DNA from 3 places in the Kiloniella sp. genome. Region 3 is predicted to be linked to each of the others. Evidence: riboswitches for the same ligand, from Rfam matches in the RefSeq annotation. Region 3 holds a riboswitch; each other region holds the start of a gene.

Evidence for each region. Region 3 has a riboswitch for thiamine pyrophosphate ahead of thiC (phosphomethylpyrimidine synthase ThiC). Riboswitches for the same ligand answer to the same signal wherever they lie in the genome.
Region 1: it holds a riboswitch for thiamine pyrophosphate, as region 3 does, so the genes downstream of both, thiB (thiamine ABC transporter substrate binding subunit) here and thiC (phosphomethylpyrimidine synthase ThiC) in region 3, are expected to answer to the same signal.
Region 2: it holds a riboswitch for thiamine pyrophosphate, as region 3 does, so the genes downstream of both, thiD (bifunctional hydroxymethylpyrimidine kinase/phosphomethylpyrimidine kinase) here and thiC (phosphomethylpyrimidine synthase ThiC) in region 3, are expected to answer to the same signal.

Annotation. Positions count from the first base shown of each region.
Region 1 is NZ_JBLXHT010000005.1:138,386-148,397, reverse strand. It holds gene thiQ (thiamine ABC transporter ATP-binding protein) at 1-708, opposite strand, end outside; gene thiP (thiamine/thiamine pyrophosphate ABC transporter permease) at 701-2,383, opposite strand; gene thiB (thiamine ABC transporter substrate binding subunit) at 2,433-3,455, opposite strand; TPP riboswitch at 3,570-3,678, opposite strand; gene nhaA (Na+/H+ antiporter NhaA) at 3,796-4,989, opposite strand; gene ACN0QW_RS10255 (hydrogen peroxide-inducible genes activator) at 5,114-6,043, shown strand; gene ACN0QW_RS10250 (AraC family transcriptional regulator) at 6,032-6,898, opposite strand; gene ACN0QW_RS10245 (cupin domain-containing protein) at 7,125-8,306, shown strand; gene ACN0QW_RS10240 (adenylate/guanylate cyclase domain-containing protein) at 8,334-9,023, opposite strand; gene ACN0QW_RS10235 (isocitrate lyase/PEP mutase family protein) at 9,204-9,974, opposite strand.
Region 2 is NZ_JBLXHT010000003.1:357,531-367,542, forward strand. It holds gene ACN0QW_RS07695 (ABC transporter ATP-binding protein) at 1-25, opposite strand, end outside; gene ACN0QW_RS07700 (ABC transporter ATP-binding protein) at 22-999, opposite strand; gene ACN0QW_RS07705 (ABC transporter permease subunit) at 1,012-1,911, opposite strand; gene oppB (oligopeptide ABC transporter permease OppB) at 1,911-2,831, opposite strand; gene ACN0QW_RS07715 (peptide ABC transporter substrate-binding protein) at 2,911-4,545, opposite strand; gene ACN0QW_RS07720 (RidA family protein) at 4,969-5,316, opposite strand; TPP riboswitch at 5,472-5,585, shown strand; gene thiD (bifunctional hydroxymethylpyrimidine kinase/phosphomethylpyrimidine kinase) at 5,662-6,468, shown strand; gene ACN0QW_RS07730 (ABC transporter ATP-binding protein) at 6,508-7,269, shown strand; gene ACN0QW_RS07735 (ABC transporter permease) at 7,266-8,024, shown strand; gene ACN0QW_RS07740 (ABC transporter substrate-binding protein) at 8,049-8,996, shown strand; gene ACN0QW_RS07745 (MFS transporter) at 9,060-10,012, opposite strand, start outside.
Region 3 is NZ_JBLXHT010000002.1:123,431-133,442, reverse strand. It holds gene ACN0QW_RS03815 (chaperone NapD) at 133-471, shown strand; gene napA (nitrate reductase catalytic subunit NapA) at 516-3,020, shown strand; gene ACN0QW_RS03805 (nitrate reductase cytochrome c-type subunit) at 3,022-3,474, shown strand; gene ACN0QW_RS03800 (NapC/NirT family cytochrome c) at 3,483-4,094, shown strand; gene ACN0QW_RS03795 (periplasmic nitrate reductase, NapE protein) at 4,226-4,396, opposite strand; TPP riboswitch at 4,663-4,775, shown strand; gene thiC (phosphomethylpyrimidine synthase ThiC) at 4,865-6,769, shown strand; gene ACN0QW_RS03785 (FAD-dependent oxidoreductase) at 6,772-7,797, shown strand; gene thiS (sulfur carrier protein ThiS) at 7,794-7,991, shown strand; gene ACN0QW_RS03775 (thiazole synthase) at 7,994-8,782, shown strand; gene ACN0QW_RS03770 (thiamine phosphate synthase) at 8,775-9,386, shown strand; gene pyc (pyruvate carboxylase) at 9,432-10,012, opposite strand, start outside.

The DNA of each region.
Region 1 (10,012 bases), on a different contig from region 3:
AATCCGATCCGCAATGGCATCTGCATCTTCTTTTATATGTGTGACCATCAGTGTTAAAAGGTGGTGATTCTTGTGGAGATCCTTCACCAGTTTTAGCATTCCTTTACGCAAATCCTGATCAAGAGCACTGAAAGGTTCATCTAGCAATAAAATCGGTCTTCGCCTGACCAAACATCTTGCGAGCGCTACGCGTTGCCGTTGGCCGCCTGATAATTCGGCAGGAAGACGTTTCTCCAACCCTTTGAGATCAACATCATTGAGTGCTTTTGTTATTAGGTCTTTGTTTTGATTTGTCAGGCGTAAGCCGGGATGAATACCCAAACCAATATTTTCTTCGGCCGTCAAATGGGCAAAAAGATTGTGTTCTTGAAAGAGGCTTGTGATTGGACGTTCTGACGGTGAAAGATGGGTAAGCTCTTTACCTTCAAATTTAATGGCGCCAGCAGCGGGGTTTTCAAAACCCGCAATTAAGCTCAGAAGAGTTGATTTCCCGGCACCTGAAGGTCCAAGGATTGCGACGAGTTCATTGGGCTCTATCCTCAAATCAAAATCCAAAACCTCTTCACTGCCGTGATGCTGATAGGACAGTTTCTCAATACTCAATCCCTGGAATGATTCGTGACCATTTGTTTTCTGACCCCGTGCTTTTGGGGCAGATGCTTTTTGGTCTGGTGCTTTTTGGTCTGGTGCTTTTTGATCATCAGGCACAGTGCATAGCCTTCCTGCTGGTTCTTAATGTCGAAAGGGAGAAACCCTTTCCAGATATGATGCGTTCTATAAAAATAAAGAGCATCAAGCTTTGCAGACAAAGAAACAGAGCTGTAATTGCGGCATCATCCAATCGGTAACTACCCATTTTCTGAAACATTAAAAGTGGCAAGGTTGTAAAATCCTGGGTCCCAAAAAGGGCTATGACACTTAAATCACCCGTTGATAGTGCAACGGATAATCCCAAGGCGAGTCCCAGTGCTTTTCTGTTCTGTGGCCAGTCAATAATACGAATGCGATTTAACCCGTTGATATCCAGATTATCACATAGATGATCGCTTTTCTGTGCTGAGGTTTCAAAGGCAGGAACAAGAATTCTGAGAATAAACGGTAATGTCATCAAGGCATTAACAATGATCACCAGAAAAGGTGCCAATATTGTTAGGCTGGTAGCTGCTCTGAAGGTAATAAATAATCCGGTTGCCAGGACAAAAGGCGGGAGGAGCAGAATAATACTTCCGGATAAATCAGTCATTGTCGCAAAGGAAGATGCTAAGCTATGCCTGCCCAGACGATAGGGCGATTGCAGGCTTCGCAGCATCAGCGCGATACCTACGGCAAGTATGAGTGCGATACATCCAGCCGTTAGTGATATGAGCAGACTGTTGAACGAAGCTATCCATAATTTTTCATCTGTTATGACTGCTATCAAGCGAGGAGAAAAGGCTTTCCAGATTGTTGCAAGCAAGGGAGGGATAGCCAAAAACACCATCACTAGAAGTGCTAAACTATCCGTTATTTTGGCGCTGGTATGACGGGCATCAAGCCGTTGGATAGACCGCTCTTCTGTCTTTTGAAGGGTGATGTGGCGGGCAAACTTGCTGCCAATGATGAGTAGGATAAAACAGAGACTCAACTGGGCGAGAGACAGAGTGACAGCTTTGGGAATATCAAAATCAAAGCGGATTGCCTGATAGATGGCAACTTCCAGAGTGTTTGTAGAAGGACCACCCCCAAGAGCAAGGACAACGGCAAAAGATGTAAAACAAAGCAGAAAGACCAGACCACAAGATGCAGGAATAATACGCCGGAGAAGAGGCCATTCAATAAGTCGGAAAATATCTTTGCCGGTCATGCCAAGTTGTGCTGTGTTTCGCCAGTATTCCGGCGGCAAAGCTTCAAGACTTTGTAGGAAAATTCGCGAGAGAAGCGGGGCATTAAAGAAAACGTGGGCGATTAGAATTCCAGTGAGACCGTAAAGATAATTTCCGGCTTTGACATCAAATAGGGAAAGAAACTGATTAAGCCATCCATTACGACCATGTATGGCGACAATACCGAATACACCAACAATAGTGGGGATGATGAGTGAGAGCGATGCAAGTTGCACGAAAATTTGTCGTCCGGGCAAGGTTGGGCGTCTGGCAAGAGCGCGGGCAACGGGAATAGCAACAAGCGTTGCCAGTAGTGTACTGAGAGCGGCCTGAAAAAAGGTAAAACCGATCACCCGGTATAGATAGCTGTTCTGGAATATACGGGTGAGGTCTATGTTCTTGATCTCAGAGAAAAGACCGTTAAAGGCAAAACCCAATATCAAAGCGATAAAGCCGAGGCTTAATAAGCCGGGCCACAAATACATCAGCCATTTTTGCACAGATTGTAATGGCCTTTGCATTATGAGTCGCCTTGATATCGGGGCATTAACACGATCAGTTATATTCGATCTACTGGTTGATGGAATTTAGCCAGTTATCAATCCAGATTTGCCGATTGTTTTTCACTTCTTCAGGGGAAAAAAGAAGTGATTTATCTGGGCGTGGTAACTGAGAAAATGTAGCGGGAAGGTCTTTGCCCAAGTCGATAACCGGATACATCCAGTTGCCGGTGGGAATTTCGTTCTGGAAACCTGAAGTGGTAATGAAATTCAGAAACTCCTGTGCCAGTTCTGGTTCTTTTGCTGTCTTCAACTGAGCAGCAACTTCGACCTGAATGTAGTGACCTTCAGAGAAAATAGCGGCTTTATACTGCTTTTTTTCTTCGGCAATAATGTGGTATGCAGGGGATGTTGTATAGCTCAGCACCATATCTGCTTCGCCATCAAGGAAGAGGCCATAGGCTTCACTCCATCCCTTGGTTACAGTCACAATTTTTGGGGAAAGCGTTTCCCACGCGTCTGCTGATTTATCGCCGTATACATTTTGAAGCCACATCATCAGACCAAGACCCGGTGTTGAACTGCGCGGATCCTGAATGATGATTTTCAGATCAGGATTTCCGTTAATGAGACTATCAAGGCTCGCAGGTGGGTCTGCCAGCTTTTCGCTGTCATAAACAAAGGCAAAATAACCGTAATCAAAAGGAATGAACTGTTCGTCTTTCCAATCAATGGGGAGGTTGACGTTGGATAGATCTACGTTGCTTTTTGTAAACAGGCCAGTGGCAGCGGCCTCCGCGGTCAAGTTGGTATCCAGACCCAAGACAACATCTGCGGTACTGTCTTCTCCCTCTAGCTTCAAACGGCTGAGAATGCCGACAGAGGAATCTAACGCTACAAATTTCAGATCGCAGCCACAGTTGGCTTCGAAAGCTTCTTCTACCTTAGGGCCTGCGCCCCAGTCAGCAGCAAAAGAATCATATGTGTAAACGGTCAGAACTTTTTTGTCCTGTTCTTGTGCTTGTGCGTTAAGGCTCAAACCAAGGGTGAGTGTTGTTGCTGCGACGGCAGCCATAGTTGTACGCAGGATCATGCGACGCTCCATAAATGAGTGGGGCGGGCAAGGACCTGAAAAATCTGGAAATAGCCATGTGTTTTTGATTAAAAAAACTCAGCCTAATTCAGGCAGAAACTTTAAAATCACAAACAGCATCCAGTCTTCAATTCCCTCCGCCGGTATTAACCGGTTCAGGTTCCACGGGTCTATTCCACTATTGGAAAATCTCAGCCCGTAAAGGGCACCCCGTTGAGACCGTTTCTGACCTTAGACATTTCCTCAGAAACCAGCAAGACATATCCAGCCAATGGGTTAAATTTTCGGAAAGCAAAAAGAGCCCGAATTACCGGACTCTTTTTTACGCGATCTCTCAATGTTACTTAGGAACCTTAGTGGCCTCGTTGTCTTGAGGTGCAGGCGAAAGTTTCAGTAGCAGATAACCAGCCAAGGCTGACAGTATAGATCCGCTGAGGACGCCAATTCTAACTTGGCTTCCGACTTCTGGATCATCAAAGGCGAGGCCACCGATAAACAAACTCATGGTAAAGCCAATTCCTGTCAGGAGAGATAGAGCATAGATCTGAGTCCAATTGGTTCCTTCTGGCAGGCGACAGATCTTTGATTTGACGGCTACCCAGATAAAGCCAAAGACACCGATCTGTTTACCGATAAACAGGCCACCCGCAATGCCAAGGGTAAGGGGGGCAAGAACCGTTCCCATCGTAACACCAACAAGCGATACTCCTGCGTTGGCGAAGGCGAAAACAGGCAAAATCATGTACGCAACCCACGGGTGGAGGTTGTGTTCCAGGTTTTTAAGTGGGCTGGCACTGTCTTTTGTTTTTCCATTTAAAGGAATGGCAAAACCAAGTGCTACACCGGCTAGCGTGGCATGAACACCAGACTTCAAAACACAGACCCAAAGTACGATCCCAACAAGAATATAAGGGGTTTTTGCGGTGACGCCGGATCTGTTGAGGATGAGGAGGCCGATCAGTGCTACTGCTGCCAGAGCTAGGGAGATCAAGGATAGTTCTGCCGTATAGAAAAGGGCGATAATAATGATCGCACCCAAGTCATCAAAAATGGCAATGGCTGTCAAAAGAACTTTAAGTGCCAAGGGAACTCTGTTGCCTAAAAGGGCCATAATACCAAGGGCAAAAGCAATGTCTGTGGCTGTTGGGATTGCCCAGCCGTTCATATTTGATCCGACACCCCAGTTAACGCCAGAGAAAACCAGTGCTGGAATAAGCATCCCGCCAACAGCCGCGATTGCTGGTAAAACGATTTGATCGGCGGATGATAACTGGCCTTCCAGAATCTCTCTTTTGAGTTCAAGACCAATTAATAAGAAGAAAATTGCCATCATCCCGTCGTTAATCCAGAGCAAGATAGCTTTGGAAATCGCTAAGTCGCCAAGGGCAATGGTGAAGGGAACCTCTAATGCACTAGTATAGATAGATGCTAGCGGAGAATTTGATGCGACCAACGCCAGTAGGGCCGCGATCATAAGGATGATACCCCCAGATGATTCCAGCTGTAGGAAGTCTTTGATCATTGTTTTTGGCATTGCAGGAATCTCCGAATTGCCGAATTTCACATGTACCCGAGAAAAAATGGGGGCTGTTGCCTGATAAGTGTAATCGTTTTATTGTCAATGTGTAATAGATAAAACCTATCAGCAAGCTATTAAGATGATAAAACCTACTATCAAACAATTGGAATATTTTAGCGCGGTTGCCGAAACGTTGCATTTTCGCAAGGCAGCGGAACAATTGAATGTTTCACAGCCAACACTGAGTGACCAAGTAAAAGAGCTGGAATATCGTTTAGGGGTGGTTCTTCTTGATCGGACACGCCACGGGGTCGAATTGACTCCTGTTGGGCGAGAAATATTGAATCGGACGACGTTTTTATTACGTGATCTTAATGATCTTTGTGATCATGCTAAAACTGCGAAATCAATGTTGGGCGGTACATTGCGATTAGGTGTTGCGCCGACTGTGGGGCCTTATTTATTACCGTATGTTTTGCCTGATCTTCACCGGGATTACCCTGACTTGAAGCTCTATATTCGGGAAGACAGGTCATCATCGTTGGAACAAGCCCTTCGCACAGGTCATCATGATCTAATTTTGACAGCGCTTCCGTTAGAAGATGATGGTTTGAGGACAGAGGTGCTTTTTAGTGAGCCACTTATGGTAGGTTTGCCAAAAAACCACCGTTTGGCAATGGCCGACAGCGTTGCCCCGCAAGACCTTAGAGGAGAAGCAGTTCTTTCTCTCGGTGCTGGTCATCGATTGTATGAACAGGTGCAGGAACTTTGCCGGGAATTTGGTGCTGATCTTCAGAATGACTACGAAGGTACCAGTCTCGATACTCTGCGACAGATGGTTGGTATGGAAATGGGGATATCATTTTTCCCCAATCTTTATGCGCGATCCGAAATTACCAAGGATCCAGAAGTGTGCGCCAGGCCGATTGAAACACGTGTTGTCAAAAGACAGGTGGGTTTAGCCTGGCGCAGTAATTCTCCGCGTATTAATGAATTTCTTCAGTTCAAAGAAGATCTTTTGCGATCACTTAATCGGCAAATCTCTCACGAAGTAATGTTAAGCGGGTAGAGCTTTCTTGATCACAGGTATCCAGATATCAACTTGCCCTGTCGCGGTATTTCCATCAAAACGATTATTATAGAGCTCAAAGTCCGGGGTGTTTGCGTACTCATAGTTTGAATTGGGTAGCCAGTTACCCCAAATAGTCTGATACACTTTTGAAAACTGATCCTCGATAGGGGTTTTATCGTCAATCGCGAAGGTAAAAACCGCGTAATCAGCTTCTTGAATAACAAAGCCCTGCATTCCAGACGGGACAGAGTTCAAATCGTCAACTTCGAGTGCAGCCATATAGGTAAAACTCTCAGGTGATCCTTTGAGGCAAAGACCGTATGCGTGGCCATTTTTACTATGATTGATTTCTGAATAACGATAACGGACTTGTTTCCAAAGATCCGGGACGCTTTTGCCCGTGTCAGATCCAAAATCGTCGCTGATACCAATGATATAAAAGGTTTCTTTTTTTATAATATCAGGCTCCAAAAGGGTGCCCCTTGTAATTGATGCCGTGGAATGAAGGAGTGAAAGTTGATATTTGGCTGATATGGAACATCCATTTGATCGATATTGACCCGGTGGTAAGCCAAAGCATTTCTTGAAAGCACGTGTAAAAGCTTCCTGACTATCAAAACCATAATCTAATGCGAGATGGATCAAAGATGTATCCTGATTTGATTCAAGGATTTTTGCAGCCTCTGTTAATCGACGATGACGGAGGTATCCCATCGTTGTCTTCCCCGTGGCAGAGCGAAATAACCTAGCAAAATAATAGGGTGAAAGGCCCGCAACATGGGCTATTTCTCCAAAGGTAATTTGTTGATCAAGATTTTGTTCTATAAAGGAAATAGCTTTTTTAATCGGCATAGTTTCTCCTGCAAACGAGAGAATAGAATCAGACTTCTTGTTAATCTTGATCAGGATTGCCTTTTTATAAATAAACTCGTTTTGTTGTTTCTTGGCTCATCTGTTTGTCTTTCTTGTCCTTTGCAAAAGGGGGGCGTGAAGATAATTGATGCTTTAATACGCATGAGAAGGGTGTAATAAGGACCCAATAACATCTGTCCCTCTTTTAGTCTTTCAGGATGTCGCGATGACTAGCCCGCTTATTGTTCTTGATCAAATGCCTACCGCCTATGATTTCTATGGCACCTATTGGAATCAAAAACCGTTCTTGGTTCGTAAGGCAATTCCGGATGCAACACTGGATCTATTGATCAAGCCGGATGAACTTGCGGGTCTTTCCATGGAAGAAACGGCAAGATCGCGTATGGTCAAAACGGCTGGTGAAGAAAGAAACTGGACTTGTGCATTCGGTCCTTTTGATGAATCAAGCTTTGATACTGCAGGCGACAAAGAGTGGAGCCTCTTGGTCCAAAATGTCGAACAATTCCATCCTGATACCTCTACGCTCCTTTCTTGCTTTGATTTTGCACCCCGTTGGCTGATGGACGATGTCATGGTTAGCTTCTCTGCTGTAGGTGGGTCTGTTGGCCCCCATATCGATAGCTACCATGTATTCCTAGTTCAAGGTGATGGCAAAAGGCGGTGGAAAATAGGGCGAGAAGCCATTGATGATGAGATCTATATCGAGGGTATTGATCTCAAGGTTCTGGCTGGTGGTTTTGAAGGCGACGAAGTTGAAGTGACAAGTGGTGATGTCCTTTATGTTCCTCCTCGTTTTGGGCATGAAGGCACGACGCTTGAAGCTGCTCTTACCTATTCTGTCGGCTTTCTCGGTCCTAAGATATCCGAACTTTTTAGTGGGTATGCGCAATATATTTCCGAATTTGACGATCTTGACCAACGTTATGTCGGTCAAGATCTCTCGGAAATATCGTCCGGTTTTACCCTAAGCGAAAAGGCCGTTGCAGATATCAAGGCTTGTTTTGAACGGCAGATAACATCGACGAACTTTACTCAGTGGCTTGTTGAATTCTTCACTGAATCATCGCATGAAGATTTTGGCGTCTATAATGAGCGCGAAGAAATGCTGTACGATGATGAATTTAAAAATGAATTAGAAGAAGGCGCCAGCCTGATTAAACCGGAATATGTAAAGTTTGCAATTACCGCTTCAGCAACTGGGGGTTTCTGTCTTGGTTTTGATAGCCAGAGCTTCACGTTAGATGAACGTATGTTCCCGCTTGTGCAGCTTTTCATGAAAGAGGAAGTCGTAAATTCAAAGAGCTATCCGGATCTCTTTGCTGAACCAGCTTATCTGGAGTTCCTTTTGGAGTTATATAACCATCAGGCGCTGGAGTTCCTTGATTAAGAACATATCTGGTTGAAGAGTTGTTGTTCAGATATTGGTGTCATCTTCTGTACTTTCTTGTGGTGCCCATTTAAATGCCTGAACGCGGCCAACGTTTTTGAGCTTCAGGCCTCGTTGCCCATCCTCATCTGACAGGCTGGCACAGTTTTTTTGTAAGGCAAAGGGAAGCAGGTTTTCAAAGCGGTTTGTCATGAAAACGGTGCCGGGATCGGCACGGGCTTCGAGCCGGGCAGCCAAATTGACGATTTCGCTTAGCAGGCTGAACCCGGGATAAGCCGAGGGAAGTGAGAGAAGGGTAACGGGGCCATAAGACAGGCCAATGCGCGCACCCTGGGTTTCGATCACACGATCAATAGAATCTTGCCAAATCTTGGCAGTTTCTTTGGCGAGTTTGTGTATTTTAGCTGCAACGCTAAGAACATTGGCGGCATCCACTTCTTCGTGTACGCCCCACACAGCAAGCAAGCCGTCACCCTGTACGCGATCAACCAATGCACCGCTTTCGATCAGGATGTCCCGGGCGCCATCACAAAAGGCACTCAGCATTCTGTGGGCGAGGGAAATGTTGCTGGTTTCACGAACAAAGGCACTGTAGGAACAGAAATCCATCGCCATCACACAGCAGTTTTCAATAGGTTGATCCAACTTTTCATCAAAGTTTTCCCATCCCTTGAGTGAGCCAAAATGGAACTCGTACAGTTCCTTATCAACGGCCATTCTTTTCCCCTAATTGACGTAAGCTGTAATCGCGTTCTTTGCACGATACTTTTGCGCGCCATAATAGAGAGAAAGAGTTCCCAAGAAACAAGGGAAAAACGTGTGGTCACAAAATTCTGATAAGAAAAGAAAGGGCAGAATTTTGCATCCTACCCTTTACCAGAAAAATGTGCTTCAGACTTAGCCGCCATAAAGTGCCGAGCAATTTTTTTTGATTAACTCCATTGCCGCGCGAAACGGGCCAGGACCGTGGCTGATACGGGCGACGCCGAGGTTCGCCAGTTCACGGATAGAGGAACAGCCAGACATCATCATGATGTTGATGGGTAAGGGGCATGTGTCGCAGAGCTCCCGAATTAAGCTGGCATCTGTCAAGGCGGGGACAAAGAAACCGTCTGCGCCGGCATCGGCATAGGCTTGTCCCCGGGTGATCACTTCTTTCAGAAGTTCCTTTTGATCATCAGCCTCACTGGCTTGCAGAAAAATATCTGTTCGCGCGTTAATGAAGATAGGTATATTCAGTGTATTGGATGCTTTTCTGGCTGCTGCAACCCGAGCAACTTGATCTTCAATACTATAGAGTCCTTTGCCATCAATAATCTGATCTTCAAAATTAGCCCCGACGGCACCATTTTGTCCGGCAAGGATTACAGATTGTGCAACCTGTTCTGGTGATGTGCCATAGCCAGCTTCAAGATCCATAGAGACAGGAATATCAACGCTATTGCATATGCGGTTGATGTTTTCCATGGCAAGATCGCGAGGGAGCTTTTCACCATCTGGGAAACCAAAGGCTTCTGCAACAGACCAGCTCCCTGTTGCAATTGCTGGGGCACCTGAACTGGCGGCGATTTTGGCTGTTCCGGGATCCCAGATATTATAAAGCACCAGTGGGTTGCCTTTTTCGTGCAGGTTGCGAAAGGCTACGGCTTTTTCCTGAAGAGATGACATGATGATGGCTCCTGTAAAAAATAGTATTATGAGTATAA
Region 2 (10,012 bases), on a different contig from region 3:
GAAGGACTTCCTGGGACATACTCATGCGACATCCTCCTCTCTATAACAGGCATTATGACTTCCGCTTGGTGTCTCAAACAGCGGCGGACGTTCACAAAGGCATCGATCCCGTACATGGATACAGCGCGGCGCAAATGCACAGCCTTGTGGTAAACGCTGCAGGTTTGGCGGCTGTCCGGGAATGGTTACCAGCTCATTGCTATGCGTTTTTTCATCAAGTCTTGGCGTAGAGGCCAAAAGCCCCTGACTATAGGGATGACGCGGTGCAGAGAAAACCTCGTGAACAGAAGAGCGTTCAACAATGCGCCCGGCATACATGACATTCAAGGTGTCACATAGTCCAGCAACAACGCCGAGATCATGGGTAATCATGACAATGGCCGTATTGAACTCACTCTTCAGTTTCCGCATTAGATCCAAGATTTGTGCCTGAATAGTCACATCCAATGCCGTCGTGGGTTCATCCGCAATCAACAAAGCTGGCTCACACAACAGTGCCATTGCAATCATCACACGTTGACGCATGCCACCAGAAAATTCATGCGGGTACATATCAAAGCGTTTTTCAGCCTCGGGAATTCCCACTTTGTCGAGCATGTTAAGTGCTTCTGACCTTGCAGCTTGCTCGCTCATACCTTTGTGGAGAACCAAAACTTCTGTGAGCTGTTTTGATACTTTAAGGTAAGGATTCAGAGATGTCATGGGATCCTGAAAAATCATGGACATTGATTGCCCACGGATCTTGTTCAACTCATCCGCACTTAGGCCAATCAACTCGCGTCCCAAAAGCTTGGCACTACCCGTTGTTTTACCGTTAGAGGCCAACAGCCCCATGATAGCGAGAAAGGTCTGACTCTTACCCGACCCTGACTCACCAACAACCCCTAATGCTTCACCCGCTTTAATCGTGAAATTCATGTTATTTACGGCATTCACAGGACCTTCTGGGGTAGAGAAGGTCACAGAGAGGTCTTTCACCTCAAGAATAATATCACTCATTTTCAGACCTCCCTAGCGATCGCGAGGATCTAACGCATCGCGCAGACCATCGCCAATAAAGTTAAAGCAAAAAAGGATGATTGCCAGTGCACTCGCCGGGAACAACAGTGTCCAAGGTGCAGATTCCATCTGTTGGGCACCTTCTGAAATTAACACGCCCAGACTTGTCATCGGCTCCTGTACTCCAAGACCAAGGAAAGAAAGGAAGCTTTCGATCAGAATAACCTGTGGGATTGTAAGTGTTACATAAACAATCACAGGCCCCAGCGCATTGGGAATAATGTGTCTGCGAATAATGTTAAAGTTACTCACGCCTGATGCACGGGCAGCTTCGACAAACTCTCTATTTTTAATAGAAAGCGCCTGACCGCGAACAATACGGGCCATGGTCAACCATTCAACCGCCCCCAATGCCGCAAAAATCAGGAAGATGTTTCGTCCGAAGATTACCATCAACAGAATCACAAAGAACATGAAAGGCATGGAATACATAATATCCACAAATCGCATCATAATGTGATCTGTACGTCCACCGACGTAACCGGAAATCGCGCCATAAGTAACACCAATGATCAATGACACACCTGTTGCTACCAAACCAACAAGCATAGATACACGAATACCGTACAATGTTCGGACAAAAAGATCTCGACCATTGGTATCTGTACCAAAGTAAAACCCAGCTTCCATATCCGGTGCAGCTTGAATGTAATCCCAATAGACTTCGTCAAAAGGATTAGGATGTATCCAAGGCCCAATAACCGCAATAAGAACGATGCTCAACAACACAACACAGCTGACCACAGAGGCCTTGTTTATCAGCAATCGCCTGAATGCATCCTGCCAAAGGCTACGGCCCTGAATTTCCTTTTCGTCGGAACCTGTACTTTTCATTTCCATATCAACTGCCATTATCCCATCCTCACTTTTGGATCGAGGAAGCCATAGATAATATCAACGATTAGATTGAAAGTGATAATCAACGATCCGTAAAAAATCACGACACCCATCACGAGGGTATAATCCCGGTTTAATGCTCCTTGAACAAAGTAACGTCCGATACCGGGAATACCGAAGATCTGTTCAATCACAACAGAGCCTGTGATCACAGCAGCTGAGGCTGGTCCTAAATAGGATACAACAGGTAACATCGCTGCCTTCAAGGCATGACGGCTAAGCATCAACCGTTCAGGCAAACCTTTAGCCCGCGCCGTACGGACAAAGTTAGATCGCAGAACTTCGATCATCGATCCACGTGTCAGCCGCGCGATATAGGCAATTTGCGGCAAAGCCAATGCGACAATCGGTAAAAAGGCTTGGGATACACTCTCGCCCCAGCCTCCAACGGGAAGCATGTTTAAATAGACCCCGAACACCAAAGTTAAGAGTGGTGCCATTACAAAGTTAGGAATGGTAATACCCGTCATCGCCGTTGCCATAACAGCATAATCGATAAGTGAATTTTGTTTAAGAGCAGCAACTGCACCAAGGGATACACCAATTGTAATCGCCAAAAAAATCGCCGTTAAGCCAAGCGTTAGCGACACTGGAAAACCAGCCGCGATAAGTTCGGTAACAGAAAAATCTCTATATTGGAAAGAAGGGCCAAAATCCCCCTGTATAGCACTTCCAAGATAATACAGGTACTGCTCCCACAAGGGATCATCCAAGTGATAAACAGCATTCAGATTTGCAGCGACTTCCGGAGGTATCGTGCGTTCCTTGTCAAATGGTCCGCCTGGGGCTGAACGGATAAGGAAGAACGCAAGTGTAACAATTATAAGTAGCGTCGGAATAGCCCCGGCCAGACGCTTTAAAATAAACGACAACATTTACTATGTCCTGACAAAAAAATCCGGCGCGCCACCAACGTGATGACGCGCCGAGACATTATTGGGAAACCGGAATTTCCTATTTCTCGATAGTGATGTATTGCGAACGGATATGATCCATCACATTACTCTGCCAGCCTTTAACATAAGGCTTAACCATACGCTTAGTCACATAGTGATAGATCGGTGCAACAGCATTCGCTTCCAAGAAGATTGCTTCAGCTTTCATCAACAACTCTTTACGTTTTGTTGCATCCTGCTCAAGTCCAGCTTGTTTAAGCAAACTATCGAACTCAGGATTATCAAAACCAGTATCGTTTAGACCAGAATCAGACAACCATAGCTCTAGGAAAGTGTTGGGATCGTTATAGTCACCAATCCAACCCGCACGGAAAGCTTGCGTCGCTTCTTTAAGCTTACGTGTTTCGAGGTAAACTTTCCATTCTTCGTTAACTAGGTTGACCTTAGCACCAAAAGTTTTCTTCCACATACTTGCAACCGCAATCGCGATCTTCTTGTGGTTATCACTGGTGTTATAACGAAGCTCAATCTCTATTGGATTATCTTTAGAATAGCCTGCTTCTTCATAAAGCTTTAAGGCTTCAGCGTTACGTGCAGCCTGGTCTTTCGCTTTAAAGTCAGAATAAACAGGATCATAGCCGGTAACACCAGGGACAACAAAAGCATAGGCAGGCACTTCACCAGCAGTCACAATGTTTGTCGTTAGAATGTCACGATCAATGGCCATCGAAAATGCTTTACGTAATTTCGGGTCATTGAACGGTGGCTTTGTCATGTTAAAGCCATAGTAATAAGTTCCAAGATAGTTAGAAACATGGAACTCATCAGCCATGTTTTCTTTGATCCACTTAATCTGATCATTTGGAACTTCGTAAGTCCAGTCCAGCTCGCCCGCACGATAACGCTTAAGGGCTGTTGTCTGGCTTTCAGTCGGATAGTAAACAACTTTATCTAACTTAACTGTGTCTTTATTCCAATATGTATCTGATTTCACAGAAACAATACGAGATTGCGGTGTCCATTCATCAAGTTTGAAGGCACCGTTTGACACCATATTGCCAGGACGTGTCCAAGCTTCACCGTGAGATTCAACAGTAGCTTTATGAACAGGGTAAGCAACTGAGTGCGTGATCATACCAAGGAAGTAAGGGGCAGGACCTTCCAGCTGAACTTCAAGCGTTTTGTCATCAGCAGCTTTTACACCAAGCTTATTGATATCCTTTTCTTCCCCACCTGCAATTGCTTGCGCATTTTGAAGAGGATACAGCAGAAACGAATATTCTGAACCTGTCGTAGGGTTCACAGCGCGTTGCCACGCAAAAACAAAATCATGCGCCGTTACGGGATCACCATTGCTCCATACGGCATCATCACGAATTTTAAAGGTAAACTGAGTTCCATCATCACTGATTGTCCAGCTTTCGGCCTGCCCTGGAATTATCGCACCATCGGTGTTTTCAGCTGTAAGACCTTCGAACAAGTCACGTAGAATATGCGAAGAAGGTACACCTTCCGAAATTTGCGGATCAAGCGATCCTGGCTCAGAACCATTACCTCTATGAAAAACCATTTCCTTAACTGGAGTTTCGATTTCCTTTTCAGCAACTTTTTCTTCTTCTTTTTTCATAAAAAAGAAGAAACCAGCTGCGATTGCAACTATAAGCAACAAAAGCACTAGTATTTTTTTGTTCATAATATCCTCATGTTTCGAACAAAAAGTTAGCCCTTCTCACTTCAAAGGGACTCTACCCACTACTTTAAATAATCAAAAAATTAATCAGTTTTTTTTAGCAAAGCAGAGTTTAACTTTTCACTCTTTCCCTGTTGTTACTGTTCGTTGTGCGTACCAGATAATTTTATATCCTTGCGTGCGACATACACAAAGTGACCTTCTTTTCGCTCAATGACAAGAGCTGGTCTTTACTTTAGATCAAGTCGGTAATAAACGTAGCAAAACAGCCATTTTATTTTATTAATTGATCAAAACTGGTGAGCATTTCAGTATTATACTTTATACAAAGAAGAGAATCCAGCCTAAGTCGCTTAGGTCACAAAAAAAGCCGCCCGATATCAACAATCGAGCAGCTTTCTAACCATCGTTTTCTTGAATTTTAACTTACTTTGCAGCAGTAATAATAATTTCTACGCTCAATTCTGCACGTGCAAGTTTAGCTTCACCGCAAGCACGAGCCGGGGCATAACCTTCTGGTACCCAAGCATTCCAAACTTCATTGAGTTCAGCGAAATATTTCATATCACTTAACCAGATCACAGCCTGTAGGATTTTGGTTTTGTCACTTCCGACAGACTCCAAACATGTATCAATTTTTTTCAAAATCTCTTTTGTCTGTTCAGTGACAGAATCACCCGCTGTACCCACTTGGCCAGAGAGGTAAACAGTATTACCATGTTCAACAATTTTACTGGATCGCGCCGTCGTGTCGTGACGAATAATTTCACTCATGAAGATAACTCCCTAATAAAAAACACACCCCTTTGGATGAGATGCTCTATATGCGTCAAAACATATCCCTAGGTCCAGATTTGAGTAAAATATAAACCAGAAAATCAAAAATAACTTTCTCTCTTGCCTATTTTTAAAAGCACCGCATAATTCAGTAAATCTCGTCGGGGTGCTCAATCAATCAACATTGATACAGCTGAGAGGCAAACGCCAACCCGCAGAACCTGATCCGGTTAATACCGGCGGAGGAAATTGAGATGCTAAGATTAGTTAAAGCACGACTAATCCTTCCCGATAAAGGAAACAGCATTAACAACTTCCTCTGGAAATAAAACGGAGGAAAGTATGTCTGCACCAATAGCCCTAACAATCGCCGGATCAGACAGTGGTGGTGGCGCAGGTATTCAAGCTGATATCAAAACAATGTCTGCTCTGGGTGTATATGCCGCATCGGTTATTACAGCTTTGACGGCACAAAATACCTGTAAAGTTCATTCGATTTTCCCTGTATCAACTGATTTCATACAAGATCAGCTATATACCGTTTTTGAAGACCTGAACGTCAGAGCTATCAAAATCGGTATGCTGGGCACGCCAGATATCATCAAATCTGTTGCAGGTGTTTTAAAAAATTACCCACAAATCCCCATCGTTCTTGACCCAGTTATGGTGGCAAAAAGCGGTGACAAACTTCTACAGGATGATGCTGTTGCAAGTCTGATAGAAAACCTGCTTCCCCTTGCCGAAATTATTACCCCCAATCTTCCGGAAGCAGCCGTCTTGACTGGTAAAAAAGAACCAGCTTCCATTGAAGAAATGAAGAGCATGCTCTCGACACTTCAGGCTATCACTCCTAAAGCTATTCTTCTAAAGGGGGGACACCTTGGCGGTAACAAAAGCGATGACTTGCTCTTTGACGGACAAAACGAAATCTGTCTGAGTTCACCGCGCATAAGTACCCAAAACAGTCATGGAACCGGATGCACTCTCTCTGCAGCTATTGCTTCTGGCATAGCAAAGGGACTTACACTTTTAGAAGCTGTCAATACGGCCAAAGAATACCTTACAGCAGCGCTTCGTCACGCCGATACCCTCGAAGTAGGTAAAGGACATGGCCCAGTTCATCACTTTCATAACAGTTGGAAAGTTTGACCATGAGGTTACTTACAACAAATTAGGCGAATTGCGTTAATGACATCCCAGACAGCAAGTAGCATCCATATTCAAAATTTTTACCTTTCCTATCAAGACAGGCAGATTTTCAAAAACTTTTCCCTTAGCATGAAAGGCGGAAAGTGGAATGTTCTATTGGGACGTAGTGGTGTTGGAAAATCATCCCTTCTCAAAGCAATCGCGGGCCTTCTTCCACCATCCACTTACCAAGGCACAATCAAAGCAGACGATGGTTCTCTTTTATCCGAACAAATAAGCTGGATGACGCAGGATGCCTTGCTACTTCCCTGGCTCAGCGTTTTACAAAATGTCCTGATCGGCAACAAGCTAAGACAAATTTCCGGGTCCGAAGCTATTTGTGAAATAAAAGCAAAATCGCTATTGGTAGATTTAGGGATGGGATCCTTTCTGGATATGAAACCAGACAGCTTGTCCGGCGGTATGCGTCAAAGGACAGCTTTGGCTAGAACACTATTGGACGATCGCCCAATTGTTCTATTGGATGAGCCCTTCTCGGCACTGGATGCCATAACACGCGCAGAAATGCACGACCTCACCTTTCGATATCTGACGAACAAAACCGTTGTCATGATCACCCACGATCCGCTTGAGGCCTTAAAACTCGCAGACATAGTTTACGTGTTGAAAGGGCCGACAATTTCCAGTGTAGAGACATTAACGCCTTCTACCTTCCCACCACGAAACATCAAGAACGAACTTGTGCTTGAAGAGCACGAAACTTTGATGAAACAGCTTTCTGATAACGAAGGTTTATCATGATAAAGTGCGCACGCCCGTTCATAATTATTACCGGACTTCTTCTGGCTTGGCAGTTGTTGATTTATACGACCGAAGTTCCGCCCTATATCCTCCCCGATCCCCTATCTGTTTTTCAAGCGCTGTTTGAGCGATTTGATACACTGATCAACCACGCAGGCATAACCCTGCTTGAAATTATTCTTGGTTTTCTTATTGGCAGCTTGCTGGGATGTTGTTCGGCCTTGGTCCTTGCCACAGTTAAATCGGCACGTGACTGGTTAACACCTTTGCTTGTCATCACTCAGTCTTTGCCTGTTTTTGCCCTCGCACCGATTTTGGTTTTGTGGCTAGGTTATGGCCTAGCGTCAAAAATAACTATGGCTGTCCTCATTATATACTTCCCGGTAACTGCGGCGTTCTATGACGGACTTAGGCGCACACCAAAAGACTGGCAAGCACTGGCTCAGGTCATGGGGGCAAAACCACTGGCTTTTCTGGTCCACGTTCGCATCCCTCTTGCCTTGCCCGCACTTTCATCAGGCTTGCGCGTCGCAATGGCCACAGCACCAATTGGGGCCATCGTCGGCGAGTGGGTTGGTTCATCAGAGGGTCTAGGCTACCTAATGCTTCATGCAAACGGACGTATGCAAATTGATCTGATGTTTGCCGCCCTCCTCATACTCTCCATCATGGCTGTTTCTCTCTATCTGACAACAGACCACCTCCTACACAAACTTCTTCGACACCTTTCACTTGATGACCATAAAACACGATAAATAACCTTACATAAGGACCTTATAATGTTACGAAAATTTATCTCTACGGCTCTTGCGTTGACCAGCTTGTTAAGCTTTTCATCACAAGCTGTTGCCAATGAAAAATTAACCGTCTTATTAGACTGGTTCGTGAACCCTGATCACGCCACACTTGTTGTTGCCAAAGAAAAGGGCTTCTTTAGTGAACAGGGGTTAGACGTAGATCTGATCGCCCCGGCAGATCCGAACGATCCGCCCAAACTGGTTGCAGCAGGAAAGGCCGCGCTTGCGGTTTCTTACCAACCTCAACTTCATTTACAAGTCGCCGAAGGGCTTCCGCTAACCCGTGTGGGAACACTGGTGGCGACGCCATTGAATTCGCTTGTTGTCCTTAAAGACAGCCCAATTAAATCCATTGTTGACTTGAAAGGTCGTAAAGTCGGTTATTCCGTTGGCGGCTTCGAAGATGTTATTCTAGATGCAATGCTGGAAAAACACGGTCTCGGCGTAAAAGATGTAGAACTGATCAATGTGAATTTCACACTCTCCCCCTCCCTTATTTCAGGTCAGGTTGACGCCGTCATCGGGGCTTTCCGTAACTTTGAATTGAACCAGATGGATATTGTTGGAAAGCCAGGTCGGGCATTCTACGTCGAAGAGGAAGGCGTACCTTCATATGACGAACTTATTCTGGTAGCAAACAATCAGAATGTCGACGACCCGCGCTTTCCCCGTTTTCTCAAAGCTTTAGAGCAAGCCACCACTTATCTTATAAATCACCCACAAGAAAGCTGGACCCTTTTCATCAAAGCCTATCCAGATCTTGACGACGAACTGAACCGAAGAGCCTGGAAGGATACTCTTCCGCGATTTGCTCTACGTCCAGCGGCTTTGGATGAAGGACGTTACAGCGATTTTGCAGATTTCTTGAAAGCAAAAGACCTGATTAAAGAAGTTGGAGATGTATCTAATTATGCAGTGACCATTAAATAGCATTACCCATTATATAAAAGATAAGGGCTACCCGACTAAAGGTGGCCCTTATTGATTCCCGTATTATTTAAAGGGACTTTGTTTTTCTTGAGCAAACAATACCAAAACAGATGCAACAACCAACCAGATGATCATCGGGATAAATCCGGCTTCAAAAGCAGGAACATCATAGATACGCTGCCCCGCTTCTGTTGCACCATTCCAGTTTAGATCTATCAAAATACCCGTCAGAGGTTGCAGAACCATTGGGCCAATCATAACACCTGTATTACACCAACCTAGCGATGTTCCTTGCAGTCGAGCAGGAACAGCTTCTTTGGCCCAGGACAGGCCAACAATCATAATACAACTTCCTGCGGCGGCAGAAAATAATGCCAAACCAAGAACAATCAGAGGAAGATCAGGTATCTGCGTAACAACAAACCAACCTAACGCAGCCACAAGTGCCAGCACAAAAAAAGGTATTTTTCGTTTCCCTGATGCATCGGACCAATGCCCCAGCAATACGCCGCTTCCGGCCCACACAAGCAATGTAACAGTGGTAATTAGTGCTGCTTCTGATGTGGAGAAACCATAAGCGACCTTGAGAAAAGGCACTCCCCAAAGCCCCCCAAAGGTAAGCATTGACCCTGCAGATGCTCCGCATGCCAACGTCAAAAGAAAAACCGTACGATAGGTAATGGCTTCTTTTAAATCAGCCCAAATGGACTGTTTTGGTTGAGTTTCATCGTGCTCATGACCATAGCTTTTATAGCCAAGATCCGTCGGATCATCCCGCAACCAAATGCCTGTAGCTAATGCCAGTACACCTGTAATCCCTGCAAAGCCAAGCATGACATAGCGCCAGCCAATCAACTCTATCATTTGCTGTAGTGGCGCCCCCGCAACAACAGCCCCCAGGTTGCCGGACAGAAGTCCAAGGCCAACCAGAAGTGCAAAGCGTTTTAGGTCAAACCAATGCAGAGCTATCTTCATCATGGTGACAAAAGCAACAGCCACTGAGCCACCGATCAACA
Region 3 (10,012 bases):
GGGCCTTTTTTTGTGTTACTATTTGCCAAAAACAAACATGCCAAATGCAACACAATTTGATCCATATCAAAGATAATTTTTGCCCGATCTATAAGATGTATCAAAACAATATCTATAGAGACGACGAGAGAGATGAGACAGTTAACTGAAAATAACCGAACGACTGGACCTGATCCGGTCATAAACGCGACAGTTAACAACGGCCTTGGGACCTACGATAACATGACCGATGATACTCAGTTATTTATTTCAAGCCACATCGCTCAGACACCACCAGAGCACCTTGAAGAAACTCTACGAGCAATTATGGAACACCCTCATGCAGATGTCCCCATGGTTGATGACAAGGGAAAGCTGGTTGTCCTTATAGACGCCCCCACAAGTAAAGATGCGATTAAAACCATAGAAAGCATCCAAGCTTTGGCGAATATCTATTCTTTCACGCCCGTCTACCAACACGAAGAAGTTTGAAAATTCAATCTGAAATTCAACAGATTAACTGAGGAACCTATGTCATGAAGTTATCAAGACGTGACTATATCAAGGCCAACGCCGTCGCTGTCGCCGCGGGTGTTGCGGGAATGACCGCGCCAAGTGCTGCGAGCAATCTGCTTACAGAAAGTTCTAAAACAGCATTAACCTGGTCCAAGGCTCCCTGCCGCTTTTGTGGTACAGGCTGTAGCGTTATGGTTGGCACCAAAGAAGGTAAAGTTGTCGCGACACACGGTGACGTTAAGGCTGAAGTCAACCGCGGCTTGAATTGTGTAAAGGGGTATTTCCTGTCCAAAATCATGTACGGGAAAGATCGCCTAAAGACACCCCTTCTTCGTATGAAAGATGGCAAATACCATAAAGAAGGCGAATTCACCCCCGTATCTTGGGATGTTGCCTTTGACACAATGGCTGACAAGTTCAAATCTGCCATTAAAGAAAAAGGGCCAACCTCTGTTGGTATGTTTGGTTCTGGTCAGTGGACTGTCTGGGAAGGTTACGCTGCATCCAAGTTAATGAAAGCCGGCTTTGCGACAAACAATATTGATCCAAACGCACGTCACTGTATGGCCTCTGCCGTAGGCGGTTTTATGCGTACCTTTGGCATTGATGAGCCAATGGGCTGTTACGATGACATTGAAGCAACAGATGCTTTTGTACTTTGGGGCTCTAACATGGCAGAGATGCACCCCATCCTCTGGACACGTGTTGCAGATCGCCGTCTAAGTGCGCCAAACACCAAGGTTGCTGTTCTCTCTACATATGAACATCGCTGTTTTGATCTTGCAGACATTCCAATGGTTTTCACACCACAGACTGACCTTGCAATTCTGAACTTTATTGCGAACTACATCATTCAGAACGACAAAGTAAACCAAGACTTTGTTTCAAAGCACGTCAATTTCCGTCGCGGCAATGACGATATCGGGTATGGTTTACGTCCAGAGCACGAATTACAGAAGAAAGCGAAGAACGCAGATAAAGCTGGTGGATCTTCTGAAATGAGCTTTGAAGAGTTCAAAGCATTTGTTGCAGATTACACAGTAGAAAAAGTATCAAAGCTTTCTAGCGTTCCTGAAAATCGTTTGATCGAACTCGCCGAACTTTACGCTGATCCTGATCGTAAAGTTGTTTCCTTCTGGACTATGGGTTTCAATCAGCACACACGCGGTGTTTGGTGTAACAACCTGATTTACAACATTCATCTACTTGTTGGTAAAATCTCTACACCAGGTAATTCTCCTTTCTCATTAACAGGCCAGCCATCCGCTTGTGGAACAGCCCGTGAAGTCGGAACCTTCTCACACCGTCTTCCTGCCGATATGGTGGTTACAAATCCAAAGCATCGCGCTGCAGCTGAAAAAATATGGAAGATTCCAGCTGGCGTTATTCCGCCTAAACCCGGCTTTCATGCTGTACTACAAAACCGTATGCTCAAAGATGGCAAACTTAATGCCTATTGGGTTATGTGTAACAACAACATGCAAGCCGCACCAAATTTCAATGAAGAAGGCTATCCCGGATATCGTAACCCAGAAAACTTCATTGTCGTTTCAGACCCTTATCCTACAGTAACTGCCGAAGCTGCCGATCTTATTTTACCAACAGCCATGTGGGTCGAAAAAGAAGGTGCTTATGGTAATGCAGAACGTAGAACTCAATTCTGGCACCAACTAGTGGATGCACCGGGCGAGGCCCGCTCTGATTTATGGCAGCTAATGGAATTCTCCAAACGCTTCACCACAGATGAAGTGTGGCCTGCTGACGTTCTAAAAGATAACCCGGAGTACAAGGGAAAAACTCTTTTTGAAGTGCTTTATCAAAACGGCAATGTAGATAAATTTCCGCTTTCAGAAACACATCCTGATTACAACAATGTCGAAGCAAAACATTTTGGCTTCTACGCTCAGAAGGGACTCTTTGAGGAATACGCAACATTTGGACGGGGTCATGCCCACGATCTCGCACCATTTGAAACCTATCATAAAGAGCGCGGCCTAAGATGGCCTGTTGTTGATGGTAAAGAAACTAAATGGCGCTTCAAAGAAGGATCTGATCCTTACGCGAAACCGGGGAGTGATTATGACTTCTATGGCAAGCCAGATGGACGTGCCGTTATCTTTGCCCTTCCCTACGAGCCGGCAGCAGAAAGCCCTGATGAAGAGTATGATCTATGGCTATCAACTGGTCGTGTTCTAGAGCACTGGCACTCAGGGTCTATGACACAACGTGTGCCAGAGCTTTATAAAGCATTCCCGGATGCCGTTGTCTTTATGCATCCGGACGATGCAAGTAAGCGTGGTCTGAGACGCGGTCAAGAAGTGAAAGTTATTTCCCGGCGCGGTGAAATAGTTACCCGTGTAGAAACCCGTGGTCGAAACAAACCACCAAAAGGGCTGGTGTTTGTACCTTGGTTCGATGCAAGCCAGTTGATCAATAAGGTCACATTGGATGCAACCGATCCACTGTCAAAACAAACAGATTATAAAAAATGTGCTATTAAAATAGTTGCAACGGGGAGAGCATAAAATGAAACGCCTTCTTGTAAACATCACTGCTGCTGTCGGCCTTATGTCACTTGCAAGTACTGCTGCATTTTCTGATGGAGCGGCAACCTTGAGACAGGGAGAACCTATTGCTTCCGAAGCACAAGCCCCGAAAATGAACAAGGTAGAAAACAACGATGTAAAGCGTGTTCGAAACTATCCTGAACAGCCGCCGACCATCCCGCACCAAACCAGAGATTATGAAATATCTTTGAATGCGAACAAGTGCCTTTCCTGTCACGCAAGAACACGTACAGGTGAATCTCAGGCGCCGATGGTAAGCGTGACCCACTATATGGATAGGGACAATCAGGTTCTGGCAACGGTTTCACCACGTAGATATTTCTGTAATCAATGTCACGTTACTCAAGTCACAGCACCACCGCTCGTAGAGAACGAGTTCATTGACGTCGAACACATCATAAAGGGTGAATAGGCAAAACCATGTTGACACCAATCAAAAAATTATGGGGATTTGCCTGTAGGATCTGGTCCAGTGCCAATCGCCCAGCCAAGCATCTTTCTATTGGGTTTCTAACCATTGGTGGTTTTGTTGCCGGTGTCATGTTCTGGGGTGGTTTCAACACCGCCCTCGAATTGACCAATACGGAAGAATTCTGTGTTAGTTGTCATGAAATGGGCGACAACGTTTTTGTTGAACTCAAACCAACCATTCACTACAGCAATAGATCTGGCGTAAGGGCAACATGTCCGGACTGTCACGTTCCTCATAATTGGACGGACAAAATTTCTCGTAAAATGCAAGCTTCCAAAGAAGTGTGGGGCAAGCTATTTGGGACGATCAACACCCGTGAAAAATTCCAGGCCGAACGAAGACGCCTTGCCGGACACGAATGGGAGCGCCTGAAAGCGAACAACTCATTAGAATGTCGGAACTGCCACTCTACTGAATCAATGGACATCACAGTACAGTCTACCCGGGCCGCCGAAGCGCACCAAGCGTTCCTGTTTACTGGTGAGAAAACCTGTATCGATTGTCACAAAGGTATCGCACACGAACTACCGGACATGACAGGTGTTGAAGGCTGGGAATAAAAAATAATCTTATTACACAGATCTTACGATAAAACGGGCCTTTTAACGGCCCGTTTTTTTTAAGCAAATTAACCACAAAAAACTCAGATGTTTCCATCTGAGTTTTTTTACTTACACAAACCAGTTTGCCTTTATTGTGTTGGTGGGCCTGAGATAAAAATCTGATACATCCAGATTGAAAAGCCATAGGCACCGACCAAGGCAATTGTTAGCGCAGGAATAAGACCTGCGGCCAAAAACATGAACAATGACACTTCTTGTGTCTTGGTTTTCTCATGTGTTGCAGTTGGAGCTTCTTGCACGTTACATCCCTCTGGTTAACATCGCTTGAGAAAACGTCTTTGCAGACGCACGAAAAATTTTAATTCAGTTTTCCATAATACACTTACAAACAAAACCTGTTTTGATTCATATCAATTTGGGATCAATAAATCTATCTTAGCTAAAATTACAGCCTATAAATAATTCTTACTATAAATCAAACGCAAATACACCGGAGACCAATTTATAAATATATTGAGTCCAAGCCTAACATGCTTGTCTATTGAAGCTCTATCTTTTATAAACTTTAGTTTCCTAGGGGTGCCGTATAAATACGGCTGAGATTGTAATCATTAAGTACAGGACCCTTCGAACCTGATCCGGGTAATGCCGGCGAAGGGATTGGAATATAGGCAAAAACGACTCTCAATTCAGAGCAGTATCAATTTGTCAAAACCTCCCCAAGCTCCCCGGATCTCCATTGTGACTAAAACACAGGAGATCTATTTATGCCGATACAAAGCACTATCCACGAGACTACAGTTGGCCACGAGACTACAGTTGGCCACGAGACTACAGCTGGACACAAGATTACAACAGGCCCTCTAACAGCTTCCCAAAAAGTATATACGACACCACAGCATGATGCTGATTTACGGGTTCCTTTTCGTGAAATACAAACAAGTGATCAACAAGAACCCTTTGTACGCGTATATGACGCGTCTGGCCCCTACACAGATCAGCAACAAACAATTGATTTAAACAAAGGCCTTCCACGTCATAGATTGCCTTGGTTTAAAGAACGCTCTGTTGAACAATACACGGGCCGAAACCTATTACCAGAAGACAATGGCCAAGCACAGGGAGATTATCTTGCTGATGCTTTCCCCCTCAAACATAATCCCAATCGCAGTACGGGAGAAAAGCCTCTAACTCAATATGAGATGGCCCGTGCCGGTATTATCAGCAAAGAAATGGTTTACGTTGCAGAGCGCGAGAACCTCGGCAGAAAAGAAACACATCAAAAAGCCCGACAATCCCTTGATCAAGGGGAAAGTTTTGGCGCGGCACTCCCCGAATTTGTCACACCAGAATTTATCCGAAGTGAAATTGCAAAAGGCAGAGCAATCATTCCTGCCAATATTAACCATCCTGAATTGGAACCGATGATTATCGGGCGAAATTTTCTTGTTAAAATTAACGCGAATATCGGTAACTCAGCTGTCAGCTCTTCGGTAGAAGAAGAAATAGAAAAGATGGTATGGGCAACGCGTTGGGGTGCCGACACCGTGATGGATCTTTCCACGGGAAAGAACATTCATCACACCCGAGAATGGATTATTCGTAATAGCCCGGTACCTATTGGTACCGTTCCAATGTATCAGGCATTGGAAAAAGTAAACGGGGTTGCTGAAAACCTTACCTGGGAAGTGTTCAAAGACACCTTGATTGAACAATGCGAACAAGGCGTTGATTACTTTACTATTCATGCCGGAGTTCGACTTGCCTATATACACTTAACGGTCGATCGGGTAACTGGCATTGTATCCCGTGGAGGGTCAATCATGGCCAAATGGTGTTTACATCATCACAGAGAAAGTTTCATTTATGAAAATTTCGAAGAGATTTGCGACATCATGCGCCAGTACGATGTATCGTTTTCTCTTGGTGATGGATTTCGTCCTGGGTCAATTGCAGATGCCAATGATCGCGCTCAGTTTGCCGAGCTTGAAACCCTTGGAGAACTAACCCAAGTTGCTTGGGCAAAAGGTTGCCAGGTTATCATCGAGGGACCAGGGCACGTACCTATGCACAAAATTAAAGAAAATATGGATAAACAGCTTGAAGTATGTAAAGAAGCACCATTCTATACTTTAGGCCCATTGACCACAGACATAGCTCCGGGTTACGACCACATAACCTCTGGTATTGGGGCCGCAATGATTGGTTGGTATGGAACATCAATGCTTTGTTATGTAACGCCGAAAGAACATCTAGGCCTACCGAACAGAGATGACGTAAAAACAGGAGTTATCACTTATAAGATTGCAGCACATGCAGCAGACTTGGCAAAAGGACATCCTGCCTCACAAATCAGAGATAATGCCCTCTCCAAAGCGCGATTTGATTTTCGCTGGGAAGACCAGTTCAATCTTTCCCTTGATCCAGACACTGCTCGTTCATTTCATGATGAAACACTCCCGAAAGAAGCGCATAAGGTCGCGCATTTCTGTTCTATGTGTGGTCCTAAATTTTGTTCCATGAAAATTTCCCAAGAAGTCAGGGATTATGCCAATAAGCTCAATGACAAAACTCAGGGAATGGCACAAATGAGTGAAAAATACAAAGAAATGGGCAGTGAACTTTACGTTGATATAGACCAACAAAGCGACCCTACTAAGGAGCCTGTTTGACTATGAAAATTGAAATTATTGGATCTGGCATTGTCGGTCTTTCCTGTGCTGCATTTTTCGCAGAAAAAAAATGTGACGTTACCATTATCTCATCCAGTAATGGACCAGATGAGAATTGTTGTTCTTGGTGGGCGGGCGGCATGCTGGCCCCTTGGTGCGAGATGGAAAGTGCGGAACCACTAATCCGTGAACTCGGCTTGGAATCTATGAAATTCTGGGAGAATTTCACATCCTCTTACCAAAAAAAAGGAACACTGGTTGTTGCAACATCTCGTGATTTACCAGACCTGAAACGCTTTGGCCGCAGGACAGAAAATTGGCAAGAGGTCAAACAAGATCAAATAGCAGTATTGGAACCCGATCTTGCAGACCGCTTTAGCTCCGGACTTTATTATCCAGAAGAAGCACACTTTGACCCCAGGCAGGTATTACCTGAACTAGTAAATTATCTCGAAAATATGGGCGTTAAATTTCAGCCAAACACCTCTTTTTCAGCAGAAGAGCTTGATGCTCCCTCGAAAGCAGATCATAGGATTGACTGTCGCGGGTTGGCAGCAAAAGATCATTTAGATGAATTGCGTGGCGTAAAGGGCGAAATGATATTGATCAAAAGCAATGAGGTAAAACTCTCTCGGCCAGTTCGTTTGTTGCATCCCAGAATTCCGCTCTATATCGTGCCCAGAGACAACGGACTTTTTATGGTCGGCGCAACAATGATTGAAAACGAAAATAGATCCGGCGCCACGGTTCGTTCCATCTTAGAGCTTCTATCAGCGGCCTACGCCTTACATCCAGCCTTTGGCGAGGCAGAGATTGTTGAAATAGGTGTTGATGCTCGCCCTGCTTTCCCCGACAATCTGCCAAAGATAATTCACAAGGGTCATACCAGTTATTTAAATGGTATGTATCGACACGGATATCTAGCTGCACCCGCAATGGCAAAACGTCTTATGGAACAAGTTCTGTGCCTAAACTCAACAACTGAGCATCCCAATGAACCTGCGCTATCAACAGGAAATATAGAATGAATATTGTATTAAACGGGCAACCTGTCGCGACACATGCCGCTTCACTCGCTGAGCTATTGGCAGAACAGGGATATGGAACGGCAAAAGTGGCAACAGCCGTTAACGGTACTCTTGCCCCGGCAAGTATACGTCATGAACAAAAAATTGAGGACGGCGATCAAATTGAGATCGTCGCCCCAATGCAAGGTGGTTGAGGATGACAATTAAGTTTTACGACGAAGAGATAGCATCACGGTTTCTTATCGGCACAGCTCTCTACCCCTCACCGGCAATCATGCTCGAAGCCATCAAGGCTTCTCAAGCCGAAATCGTCACGGTTTCACTCCGCAGAGAATCAGGCACAGAACAAGCCGGGCAAAATTTCTGGTCTTTTATCAAAGACAGCGGTGCAAAAGTACTTCCCAATACAGCTGGATGTAAAAGCGTTAAGGAAGCAGTTACCACAGCCCACATGGCGCGCGAAATTTTTGAAACACCCTGGGTCAAACTTGAAGTTATCGGTGAAGATGATAGCCTGCAGCCTGATGTTTTTGGCTTGGTCGAAGCTGCGCGAATTTTGACCGAAGAAGGCTTTCAGGTATTCCCGTACACAACGGAAGATCTGGTTGTGGCTGACAAGCTAATCGCCGCTGGTTGTGAGGTTTTAATGCCATGGGGTGCCCCTATCGGTAGCGGGCGGGGTTTGAACAATATCTACGGCCTTAGATCCTTACGGGCACACTTTCCGGACATTCCACTGATTGTTGATGCCGGTATCGGGTTGCCATCACATGCAGCTGCAGCAATGGAACTTGGTTACGATGCTGTGCTGTTGAATACAGCAGTGGCAAAAGCAGGCGATCCTGTTCTTATGGCCAAAGCCTTTGCCCTTGCAATTGAAAGTGGCCTGCAATGTTATCAGGCAGACCCCATCGAAAAACGTGATATGGCGACCCCTTCAACCCCCGTTACCGGACTACCTTTTTGGAACCAAGATCATGCTTAATCCCTTTTATCAAATCGTCGATGATGCCAAGTGGTTGCCAAGGTTTTTGCCTCTGGGGCTTAAGCTTGTCCAACTTCGCATAAAAGATGCATCAGAAGAACAAATCAGAGAACAGATCACCTACGCACAGGAACAGTGCAACGAATATGGTGCACAGTTGGTCGTCAATGACCATTGGGAATTGGCGATTGAACTTGGCTGTGATTTCATCCACTTGGGTCAGGAAGATTTGGATGATGCCGATATCGGCGCTATTCGAGACGCAGGACTAAAACTTGGTATCAGCACCCATGACGAAGGTGAACTGGAACGTGCATTGGACCTGGAACCTGAATATGTTGCATTAGGCCCGGTCTATCCGACCATTTTGAAGAAAATGCATTGGGCCCCGCAGGGGGCTGAAAATGTTAGTCGCTGGAAAGAGATGGTTGGCGATACGCCTCTTGTTGCTATCGGGGGACTATCCGTGGAACGTGCGCCGGATATCTATGCCGCAGGTGCCGATATTATCTGCGTTGTGACAGATGTTCTTTACAACGACAGTCCCGAAGAACGCCTTCAAGAATGGCTTGAGTTAAGCGCATCACAACTCGAAATAGATTAGCTTCGTAAAATAGCCTCACTCACAAATATGAGTGAGGCTATTCTTTTAATCTTCTATAATTGCCAATAAATCTTTGGTTTCAACTTTTGATCCCGGCGCAACAAGAATCTTGTTCACCGTGCCTGACTTTTCAGCAAGTACAGAGGTCTGCATCTTCATGGCCTCAATCGACATCAGAACATCGCCCTGTTCGACCTGATCACCTTCACCAACAGATACCGTCACGATCAAACCCGGCATTGGTGCACCCAGATGATCCGAATTCCCTGAATCAGCCTTAGGATGAGCCTCTTTTGCAGAAGTCCTACTACGATCCAGAACCTTCACGTTCCGAGGCTGACCGTTGAGTTCAAAGAAAACAGTACGAACGCCCTCATCATCGGGATCACTGATCGCTCTGAAACGAATGATCAAGGTCTTGCCCTGATCAATATGAACAGAAAGTTCTTCTCCAACGTCCATTCCATAGAAAAATACCGGTGTTGGTAAAACAGAAACGCTGCCGAAATTCCGTTGATGTTGAGCAAAATCAATAAAAACCTGCGGATACATCAAGTAGGATGCAAACTCATTGTCAGTAATTGTTCGCTCTACTTTTTTCTCAACTTCAGCCCGTTCTGCGTCAA